Thiocapsa bogorovii: one gene and its partners. The main gene of each other region encodes a partner of the protein of the gene in region 3 in a complex. Links are inferred from orthologs where the notes say so. Each region holds a gene or a part of one and is shown on either strand. Other genes may lie near its edges. The genes, in order: pnp, eno and rne.

Region 1 (3,131 bases), 1.3 Mb from region 3 along the record:
CCCTCTCCCGTTCGGAGACGGACCAGGACCTTTTTCTCTCCATCACTGAACCAGGAGACCACCAATGACAATGACCGCAGCCGAGAAGAAACAGATTGTCGAAGACTACCGTCGCGCCGATTCCGACACGGGGTCTCCGGAGGTGCAGGTCGCGCTCCTGACCGCGCGCATCCTGCAGCTCACCGAGCATTTCAAGGAGCACAAGCACGATCATCACTCGCGCCGCGGTCTGGTCCGTATGGTCAACTCCCGTCGCAAGCTGCTCGACTATCTCAAGCGTAAGGATCTCGACCGCTATCGCGAGCTGATCACGCGTCTCGGCCTACGCCGCTGACACGCCTCCCGACACGGCGGTCGGGCGGCCGGGAGACGCCCGATCCGCCCGCTCCCCGCGGAAGGGACGCCGCCGGCGGCACCGACGCACAGCCCTGCCACCACAGCGCCCGCAGACGCGCCTGAGGTGCAGGGGTCCAAGGCCCGGCGCTACGACGGACCACATACCCCGAGGATCTACTTGTGATTCCCAAAGCTATCGTTAAGCAATTCAAGCTCGGTGACCAGACGGTCACACTCGAGACCGGCGAGATCGCGCGCCAGGCCGACGGCGCCGTGATGGTCAACGTCGACGATACGGTTGTTCTGGTCACGGTCGTCGTGGATAAACGCCCGGGCGCGGTGCGCGACTTCCTGCCCCTGACCGTCGACTATCAAGAGAAGACCTATGCCGCCGGGCGGATCCCCGGTGGCTTTTTCCGTCGCGAGGGCCGTCCGAGCGAGACCGAGATTTTGACCTCTCGGCTGATCGACCGCCCGATCCGCCCCCTGTTCGCGAAGGGCTTCCGGCAAGAGATCCAGGTGATCGCGACCGTCAAGTCGCTGAATCCCGCGGTCAATCCCGAGGTCCCGGCCATGCTCGGCGTATCCGCCGCATTGGCGATTTCGGGAGTCCCGTTCAACGGACCGATCGGCGCGGTGCGCGTCGGGTACAAGAACGGCGAGTACATCCTGAATCCGGCGGTCGTCGGCGTGGGTCCGGATTCGGACCTCGACCTGATCGTTGCAGGCACCGAAAAGGCGGTCTTGATGGTCGAGTCCGAGGCACGCGGGCTCTCGGAGGAGATCATGCTCGGTGCTGTGCTGTTCGGCCATGAGCAGATGAAACCGGCGATTGACGCGATCCGCGAGCTCGCTGCCGAGGTCGGCAAAACACCGATCGCCTGGACCCCGCCGCCGGCCGACACCGAGTTGACCGACGCCGTCGCGAGCGCCTGCTCGGATCGGATCGCCGAGGCCTATCGCATCAAAGAAAAGCAGGACCGCTATGCGGCCCTGGATGCGGTGCGTGCAGCCGTCGTCGCCGACCTATGCAGCGGCGACGCACCGGCCTGGACCGAGCAACAGGTCGTGGGTGCGATCGAGAAGTTCGAGAAGACGACCGTGCGCAGCTCGATCATCGCCGGTAACCCGCGTATCGACGGCCGCGACAACCTGACCGTTCGGCCGATTACGATCCGCACCGGGGTTTTGCCCCGCACCCACGGCTCGGCGCTCTTTACGCGCGGCGAGACGCAGGCCCTGGTCATCACGACCTTGGGCACCGAGCGTGACTCGCAGATCATCGACGCGCTGGAAGGCGAGCGGCGCGAGCACTTCATGCTGCACTACAACTTCCCGCCTTTCTGCGTCGGCGAGACGGGTCGCGTCGGCTCGCCGAAGCGGCGTGAGGTCGGCCACGGCCGGTTGGCCAAGCGCGGCGTCCTCGCCGTGATGCCGAGCATCGAAGAGTTTCCCTATTCGGTTCGCGTGGTCTCCGAGATCACCGAGTCGAACGGCTCGAGCTCCATGGCCAGCGTCTGCGGCACCAGCCTGTCGCTGATGGACGCCGGCGTGCCGGTAAAGGCGCCGGTGGCCGGCGTGGCGATGGGCCTGATCAAGGAAGGCGATGCCTTCGCCGTGCTCACCGACATCATGGGCGACGAGGATCATCTCGGCGACATGGACTTCAAGGTGGCCGGGACGTCCGAGGGCATCAACGCCCTGCAGATGGATATCAAGATCGAAGGCATTACCGCCGAGATCATGGAGACCGCGCTCGATCAGGCGAAGGCCGGCCGGCTGCACATCCTCGGCGAGATGAACAAGGTCATCGGCGCACACCGCTCCGAGATGTCCGAGCATGCCCCGCGCATCATCGAGCTGAAGATTCATCCGGAGAAGATTCGCGATGTCATCGGCAAGGGCGGCTCCGTCATCCGCGCCATCACCGAAGAGACCGGCGCCACCATCGACATCAACGACGAGGGCGTGGTCAAGATCTTCTCGGTCGAGAAGGCCGCGGGCGAGGAAGCCAAGCGTCGGATTCGTCTGATCACGGCCGATGTCGAGGTCGGCAAGATCTATGAAGGTCGTGTCGCACGCCTGATGGATTTCGGGGCCTTTGTCACCATCCTGCCCGGACGCGATGGCTTGGTGCACATCTCTCAGATCTGCGAGGAGCGCGTCCAGAGCGTGAGCGACAAGCTCTCCGAGGGCGATCAGGTCCGCGTCAAGGTGTTGGAGGTCGACAAGCAGGGCCGCATCCGTCTCAGCATGAAGGCCGTCGAGCCGGGCGAGTAATCGTCACGCATCTTGGTTGAGAAAGGGGCCTTTGGCCCCTTTTTTGCTTTTCCTATTGCCGAGTTCAATGAAGCCGGCCGTTTGCTTGCGCGAAGGGCCCTGGCCCGAACCTGCCGATCCATCGCTTCCCGCACAGATACGCGAGGGCCGGCGTGAAATGCTAGGATCACCGAAAGAGCCCGCAACCCGAGGCCCATCCCCGCGATGTCAACGCGTCCCAGCCCCCCGATTCGTTTCGGTCTCATCGTCATCGGTGACGAGATCCTCAAGGGGGCCCGCGTCGATGCACACCTCGGTGCGTTCAAACGTATGGTCGGCGAGCGCGGACACGAGCTGGCCTGGCACTGGTTGCTCCCGGACGACCCGGAGGCGTTGATCGCGCATCTGCGCTTCTCGATGGGGCGACCCGATCCGGTCTTCGTCTGCGGCGGAATCGGCGCAACGCCGGACGATCACACGCGTGAATGTGCAGCGACGGCGGCCGATTTGGACCTGGTGCGTCATCCCGAAGCGAA
Region 2 (3,106 bases), 2.9 Mb from region 3 along the record:
GCATCCGCGTCCCGATCCTGACCGACGTGCATGAAGACACGCCGCTGGGCGAGGTCGCGGATGTGGTGGATGTCCTTCAGACCCCGGCCTTTCTGTGTCGCCAGACCAATTTCATCCAAGCGGTCGCGAGCCAGGGCAAGCCCGTCAACATCAAGAAGGGTCAGTTCCTGGCCCCTTGGGACATGCGCCACGTGGTCGAGAAGGCGCGCGCGACGGGAAACACGCAGATCATGGTCTGCGAGCGCGGCGTCTCCTTCGGCTACAACAACCTGGTTTCGGACATGCGCGCGCTCTCGGTGATGCGCGAGACGGGCTGCCCGGTCGTCTTCGATGCCACCCATTCGGTGCAACTGCCGGGCGGGCAGGGAGATCGGTCCGGCGGTCAACGCGAGTTCGTCCCGGTCTTGGCGCGTGCCGCTGTAGCCGTCGGCATCGCGGGTCTCTTCATGGAGACCCACCCGAACCCCGATCAGGCGTTGAGCGACGGTCCCAATGCCTGGCCTTTGCACAAGATGCGTGGCCTGCTCGAAACCCTGGTTCAGATCGACCGACTGGTGAAGTCGGCAGGTTTCGCAGAGCAGGCGTCTTGAGGTGGGTGTGAGGCGACATTCGGTCGGGCCGGCGAGCCTGGTGGTTCCCGCCTGACCGTGCGGGTCGTCGGTCGGTATTTCCCTGCCGGCCCCACGTTGAATCGAACAACAAGATCGGACAGACGTCTGCGCTGTACCGATCGTCGCGAGACTCCCCACCGAGGCCCGATAGACTCATGCGATTCTCTTGAAGAATCGCTCCGTTGTTGTTTTTGGAGAGACATGCCATGTCCGATATCGTCGATGTCCGCGCCCGCGAGGTTCTGGACTCCCGCGGAAATCCCACAGTCGAGGCCGATGTCATCACCGCCGACGGTGCGATCGGCCGCTTCATCGTGCCGTCCGGCGCTTCGACCGGTTCGCGCGAGGCCCTCGAGCTGCGCGACGGCGACCGCTCGCGGTTCGGCGGCAAGGGCGTCCTGACGGCTGTCGCCAACATCCAAGGCGAGCTGCGCGACGCGGTCGTCGGCATGGAGGTCGGCGACCAGGAGGCGCTCGATCGCGCCATGATCGCGCTCGACGGGACCGACAACAAGGCGCGTCTCGGCGCCAACGCACTGCTCGGCGTCTCGATCGCCGCCGCGCATGCCGCCGCACAGGAGAAGGCGTTGCCGCTCTTCATGTCGCTCGCGACGGGGCCCTATCGTCTACCCGTGCCCATGATGAACATCATCAACGGCGGGGAGCACGCGGACAACAGCGTGGACTTTCAGGAGTTCATGATCCTGCCGGTGGGCGCACCCAGCATCCGCGAGGCGGTGCGCTACGGTGCCGAGGTCTTTCATGCGCTCAAGTCCGTTCTGCACGGGCGCGGATTGGCCACCGGTGTCGGCGACGAAGGCGGTTTCGCCCCCGATTTGCCCTCGAACGAGGCGGCGATCGAGGCGATCCTGGAGGCGATCCACAAGGCGGGCTTCAAGGCCGGCTCGGACATCTATCTCGGTATGGACGTGGCGGCGTCCGAGTTCTACGCCGACGGCAAGTATCATCTCAAGGGCGAAGGCCGCACGCTCGACTCCGACGGCATGACCGATCTCCTGCTCGAGTGGGTCGAAAAATACCCCATCATCACCATCGAGGACGGCTTGGCCGAGGGCGACTGGGACGGCTGGAAGCGCCAGACCGAGCGTCTCGGAGGCAAGGTCCAGATCGTCGGCGACGACCTCTTCGTCACCAACACCAAGATCCTGCAGGAAGGGATCGACAAGGGCATCGCCAACTCCATCCTCATCAAGGTCAATCAGATCGGCACCCTGACCGAGACCCTGGAGGCGATCGCCATGGCGCATGCGGCCGGCTACACGGCGGTCGTCTCGCACCGCTCGGGCGAGACCGAGGACACCACCATCGCCGATCTGGTCGTCGCGACGGGCACCGGCCAGATCAAGACCGGATCGCTTTCGCGCTCCGACCGGGTCGCCAAGTACAATCAGCTGATGCGGATCGAAGACCAGTTGGGCGACGAGGCCACCTATGCGGGTCGCTCTGCCTTCAAGTGGCTTTGATGTTTGGCAGGCAGGGGCCGGGCGCCTCCTTCCCCTGCTGTCGACACCGAAGATGCCGTCCATGCGCATCCTGATCCTCGTCTTGATCCTCTTGCTGGCTGGCCTGCAGTTTCGGCTGTGGGTCGGCGAGGGGAGCTTGGCCGAGGTGCATGGGCTCAAAAACGAGATCGCGGCTCAAGAAGAGGAGCTGGTGCGCCTGCGTGCACGCAATCAGGAGCTCCAAGCCGAGGTGATGGACCTGCGCGAAGGGGTCGAGGCCTTGGAGGAGCGCGCGCGTCGCGATCTGGGGATGATCAAGCCTGGCGAGATCTTCATCCAGATGATCGAGCGCAAAGCACCGGAGAAGACGCCTCCGGAGGCGAAACGATGAGTCCTTCACGTGCCTTATGGGCGGTGCTTCCCGCCGCAGGGGTGGGACGTCGCATGGGCAGCGCGACGCCGAAGCAGTATCTCGATCTCGCCGGCCGCGCCGTGATCGATCATGCGTTGGATCTCTTCGTGGCCGACGTGCGGATCCGGGGCGTCGTGGTTGCCCTGGATCCGACCGATCGCTACTGGGGGGCAACGGCCTATGCCGAGCATCCCAAGGTGACCCGCGCCAACGGCGGTGCCGAGCGTTGCCATTCGGTCCTGAATGCGCTCGATGCACTGGGTGCACGCGCCCATGCCGAGGATTGGGTATTGGTGCATGATGCCGCGCGCCCCTGTTTGCGCCCGGCCGATCTCGAGCGGCTGATCGAGGCCCTCATCGAGGACGAGGTTGGCGGCCTGCTCGGCATCCCGGTGCGCGATACCATGAAACGGGCCGAGCCGGACGATCGCATCGGCGCGACGGTCGATCGCGCGTCGCTCTGGCACGCCTTTACACCGCAGATGTTTCGTCTCGGCCGGTTGCGTGCCGCATTGACCGATGCGTTGGCCGCCAACCATCTCGTGACCGACGACGCATCCGCCATGGAGCGCATGGGTCACGCCCCGCGCCTGATCGAAGGTCATGCCGACAACATCAAG
Region 3 (3,917 bases):
ACCCTTATGCCGGCATCCGATGTCCGAGCAGGCCGATGTGCGGGATCTCGAGTGGTGTCGCGGACTCGTTTCGTCGAGTGACCGCGCATTCTACACCCTGTGAGCGCCGCGCGCCCTGCACGACGGCAGACCAGCGCAGCCGGCGCCGACCTCGCCGCTCCCGAGATCGACCCCTCCAACCGGGCGGGCCGATCAGGTGCGAGTGCCCGAATGGGCGCTCGTCGACGACACAACACTACTGACTACGCGCGTGCCCGTCCGGGTCGGCCGAAGAGCCCAGCCCGGCTGAACGGACGCTGCCGAAGCCGTCGCGCCGATTCGTCGGCGCGACGGCGACACGCCGAGCCGCCCGCACGTTTGCCGGGTGCGCGGCGAGCAGTCCCCGAAACGGGAGACGCGTCGTGGTGCGGAATATAACCCTATGAAACGCATGCTGATCAACGCAACTCAGCCCGAAGAGTTGCGTGTTGCGACCGTCGACGGTCAACAGCTCTATAACCTCGATATCGAATCCCCCGGCCGAGAGCAGAAAAAGGCCAACATCTACAAAGGCATCATCACCCGCGTCGAGCCCAGTCTCGAGGCGGCTTTTGTCGACTACGGTGCCGATCGGCACGGCTTCCTCCCCCTCAAAGAGATCGCCCGGGCTTACTTCGAGCCCGACAGCGTCAAAGCCGGCTCGCGCGTCAGCATCAAGGAGTCGGTGCGCGAAGGCCGCGAGGTCGTCGTCCAGATCGACAAAGAAGAGCGCGGCAACAAAGGCGCGGCGCTCACGACATTCATCTCGCTGGCCGGCCGATATCTGGTCTTGATGCCCAACAACCCGCGCGCCGGTGGCGTGTCGCGACGCATCGAGGGCCAGGACCGCAGCGAGCTGCGCGATGCCATGAGTCAGCTCGAGATCCCGGAGGACATGGGCCTGATCGTGCGCACCGCGGGTGTGGGCAAGAATGTGGAGGAGCTCCAGTGGGATCTGGACTATCTGCTCCAGCTCTGGAAGGCGATCGAGACCTCGGCGCAGGACCGCAAGGCACCCTTCCTCATCTATCAAGAGAGCGACGTCATCATCCGCTCGATCCGCGACTATCTGCGCGTGGACATCGGCGAGATCCTGATCGACAACAAGGCCGTCTTCGAGCGTGCCGAGAGCTTCATCCGCCAGGTGATGCCGAGCAATCTGAAGAAGCTCAAGCTCTACCAGGACGAGGTCCCGCTCTTCACGCGCTACCAGATCGAGAGCCAGATCGAGTCGGCCTTCCAGCGCGAGGTGCGCCTGCCCTCGGGCGGATCGATCGTGATCGACCACACCGAGGCGCTGACCTCGGTGGACATCAACTCGGCGCGCGCGACCAAGGGCGCGGACATCGAGGAAACCGCGCTCAACACCAATTTGGAGGCCGCCGACGAGATCGCCCGCCAGCTGCGCCTGCGCGACCTCGGCGGGCTCTTCGTCATCGACTTCATCGACATGACGCCTCCGAAGAACCAGCGCGAGGTCGAGAATCGTCTGCGCGACGCGCTCAAACACGACCGTGCAAGGGTGCAGGTTGCGCGCATTTCCCGCTTCGGTCTGCTGGAGATGTCGCGCCAGCGCCTGCGCCCCTCGCTCGGGGAATCAAGCCAGCAGGTCTGCCCGCGCTGCAAGGGCCAGGGAACCATTCGCGGGGTCGAATCGCTCGCGCTCTCGATCCTGCGCATCGTCGAAGAAGAGGCGATGAAGGAGAACACCCACCGCATCGTCGCCCAGCTGCCGGTCAGCGTCGCGACCTTCCTGCTCAACGAGAAGCGCCGCGGCATCCTCGAGATCGAGCAGCGCCAGGGCGTCGAAGTCCTCTTGCTGCCCAACGAAGCATTGGAAACGCCGGAGTATCAGATCGAGCGCGTCCGCGCCCAAGACGCGGGGAAACTCGTTCCGGATCAGTCGAGCTACGAGCTGACCGCGCTGCCTGAGACCAAGGCGGCGCCCTTGTACGCCAAACTCGGTCAGCCGGTTCAGGCGGAGGAGCCGGCGGTCAAACAGGTCTCGCCCGCAACACCGGCCCCGCAACGCTGGACACCGACGCCGCAACCCGAGACGCCGGTGCAGCAGGAAGTGGAACGCGGCGAGCCCGAAAGCCTGCTCAAACGCATTTGGACCGGTCTTTTTGCGCCGCGCCAGCCCGAAGCGGCAGCCGCCGCAGGCCGCAGGCCCGCCGCGGCCGAACCTATCGCACGGGAGACGGCACCGCGCACGCAGCCGCCGCGACAGAGCGCCCATTCCGGTGAGCGTCGTAGCCAGGCCAGACCGACGCAGGGACGCCGCGACGAATCATCGGGCGAACGCAGCCGCCCGGACCAGGGGCGATCCGGTCGACCGGCACAGGATCAGCAGACACGACCTGAACCGAGTCGCGGCCGCGGCGAAGGCACTCAAACCAGCGAGGATACCCCTGCAGCAGGCGCGACGCGATCCGAGAACGACGAGCAAGCGCAAGCCCGCCGCAGCGCCGAGACGCGCTCGCGCCGCGGCGGTTCGCGCGGACGCGGGCGCCGTGGCTCCGGTTCAAGCGAAGCCGCCCGCTTGAGCGGCGAGAACCCGCGCGATCAAGACTCGCGCGGCGACGAGGGACCCGGCGAGCAGAACGAACGCCGTGGCGAGGAGGCTACGCCGAGGCCCGAGGATCGCGCAGCCACGGCGTCGCGCGGGACACGACCGGAGGATCATCCGCTGATGGTCACGCCGGTCGGAAACACCCCGCGACCCGAACCGGCATCTCAACCCGCCGCGGAACAGCTTGCTGCCGAGCCGGGTGAAGCCGTGAGACCATCGACGGAATCAAACGACCGCCGACGCCCGACGGAACGGACCGAGGAGCCCCGCCTCGCCGATCAACCCGAGCGGGTGGACACCGCGTCGAATGAACCCGCCGATGCGGGAGCCGACCAGCAACGGGACGGCAACACCACGCCGGCCGGCGAGCGGCCGCGATCCTCGCGCCGACGCCGCGGCGGCCGCAACCGCCGACGCTCTTCGGCCGGCGCAGAAACCAAAGAGGGCACCGGAGCCGATTCGGGCAGCGCCGACGGCGCTTCGGAAGGGCAACCGGCCTCGGACCCAGCGAGCGACGCATCGCAGGATCACCAGGCCGCACGCGAGGGGTCCATCGAGCCGGTCTCGAAACCGCGCGAGCACCGATCCGAGCCAAGGGTCCGGCACAGCACAGTCCCCGCGCAGGGCGACAGCACTCGCGTGGAACCACAAGCGGCTGGATCGGGCACCGATGAGTCGATGGGGAATGAGCGTAGCGCACCGATGAAGCAGGAGACCCCGGCGAGCGAGCCGTCCGCATCGAGCACGCACGATACCCCGGCAAGAGAGGCGACTGCGCCGATTGCGCATGAGCCACCCAAGAACGAGCCGCCCGCCATGATGCACCGCCCGGAGCCGGTCGCCGAGCCGGTCCAATCTCGGACGCCAACCGATCGCGCGACCGCCCCCGATGCCGGCCATCGCGAAGCCGAAGGGCCCCATGCGGACAGCACCAGCACCTCGACAGACCCCGACGGACGGGCAACGCAGAGGCCTGATCCCGGTGCTTCGGAACCGGTCACCGCGCCGCCGACACCTGCTGTCCAAGCGCCCTCCCCGGCCTCCGACCCGAGCGATCCCAAAGGCGGGGCCTAAACGCACGACGGCGGTTGATTCGTGTCGATGCTCGGCGCGAACCAACCGAATCCGAAAAGGCAGGATTCGGCTCATCGGTATCGCCATGCTCACTCTGTTCTTCGAGAGCCTCACCAACCTGCTCATCCTGACCTACCGGACATTCATACCGAGTCCGGGTCGTCCCCGGCCAAGCGCCAAACGCATGCTGGTGATGAGTGGATTTATCCCGCTCTTCGCGCTTGTCCAGGGGATCCACTGGATCGGTTTTCTC

The links.
Region 1: the proteins of rne (region 3) and pnp are in contact, whole or in part, in a cryo-EM structure (PDB 9QH0), measured with the Escherichia coli proteins. The link is inferred for Thiocapsa bogorovii from one-to-one orthologs.
Region 2: the proteins of rne (region 3) and eno are in contact, whole or in part, in a solved structure (PDB 2FYM), measured with the Escherichia coli proteins. The link is inferred for Thiocapsa bogorovii from one-to-one orthologs.

Annotation. Positions count from the first base shown.
Region 1 is NZ_CP089309.1:181,431-184,561, reverse strand. Bases 86-3,066 are described here. They hold pnp (polyribonucleotide nucleotidyltransferase), read left to right. Parts: upstream 86-516; coding sequence 517-2,616; downstream 2,617-3,066. Other genes in these bases: LT988_RS00825 (competence/damage-inducible protein A), read left to right, coding at 2,821-3,066; rpsO (30S ribosomal protein S15), read left to right, coding at 86-334. In the rest of the region: more of rpsO, read left to right, coding at 65-85; more of LT988_RS00825, read left to right, coding at 3,067-3,131. UniProt on the Escherichia coli protein: Involved in mRNA degradation. Catalyzes the phosphorolysis of single-stranded polyribonucleotides processively in the 3'- to 5'-direction. Also involved, along with RNase II, in tRNA processing.
Region 2 is NZ_CP089309.1:4,309,842-4,312,947, forward strand. What follows is about bases 1-2,956. They hold eno (phosphopyruvate hydratase), read left to right. Parts: upstream 1-817; coding sequence 818-2,095; downstream 2,096-2,956. Other genes in these bases: kdsA (3-deoxy-8-phosphooctulonate synthase), read left to right, coding at 1-590; ftsB (cell division protein FtsB), read left to right, coding at 2,157-2,465; ispD (2-C-methyl-D-erythritol 4-phosphate cytidylyltransferase), read left to right, coding at 2,462-2,956. Also shown: more of ispD, read left to right, coding at 2,957-3,106. UniProt on the Escherichia coli protein: Catalyzes the reversible conversion of 2-phosphoglycerate (2-PG) into phosphoenolpyruvate (PEP). It is essential for the degradation of carbohydrates via glycolysis.
Region 3 is NZ_CP089309.1:1,455,033-1,458,949, forward strand. What follows is about bases 98-3,864. They hold rne (ribonuclease E), read left to right. Parts: upstream 98-421; coding sequence 422-3,664; downstream 3,665-3,864. Other genes in these bases: LT988_RS06510 (sulfotransferase), read left to right, coding at 3,750-3,864. In the rest of the region: more of LT988_RS06510, read left to right, coding at 3,865-3,917. UniProt on the Escherichia coli protein: Endoribonuclease that plays a central role in RNA processing and decay. Required for the maturation of 5S and 16S rRNAs and the majority of tRNAs. Also involved in the degradation of most mRNAs.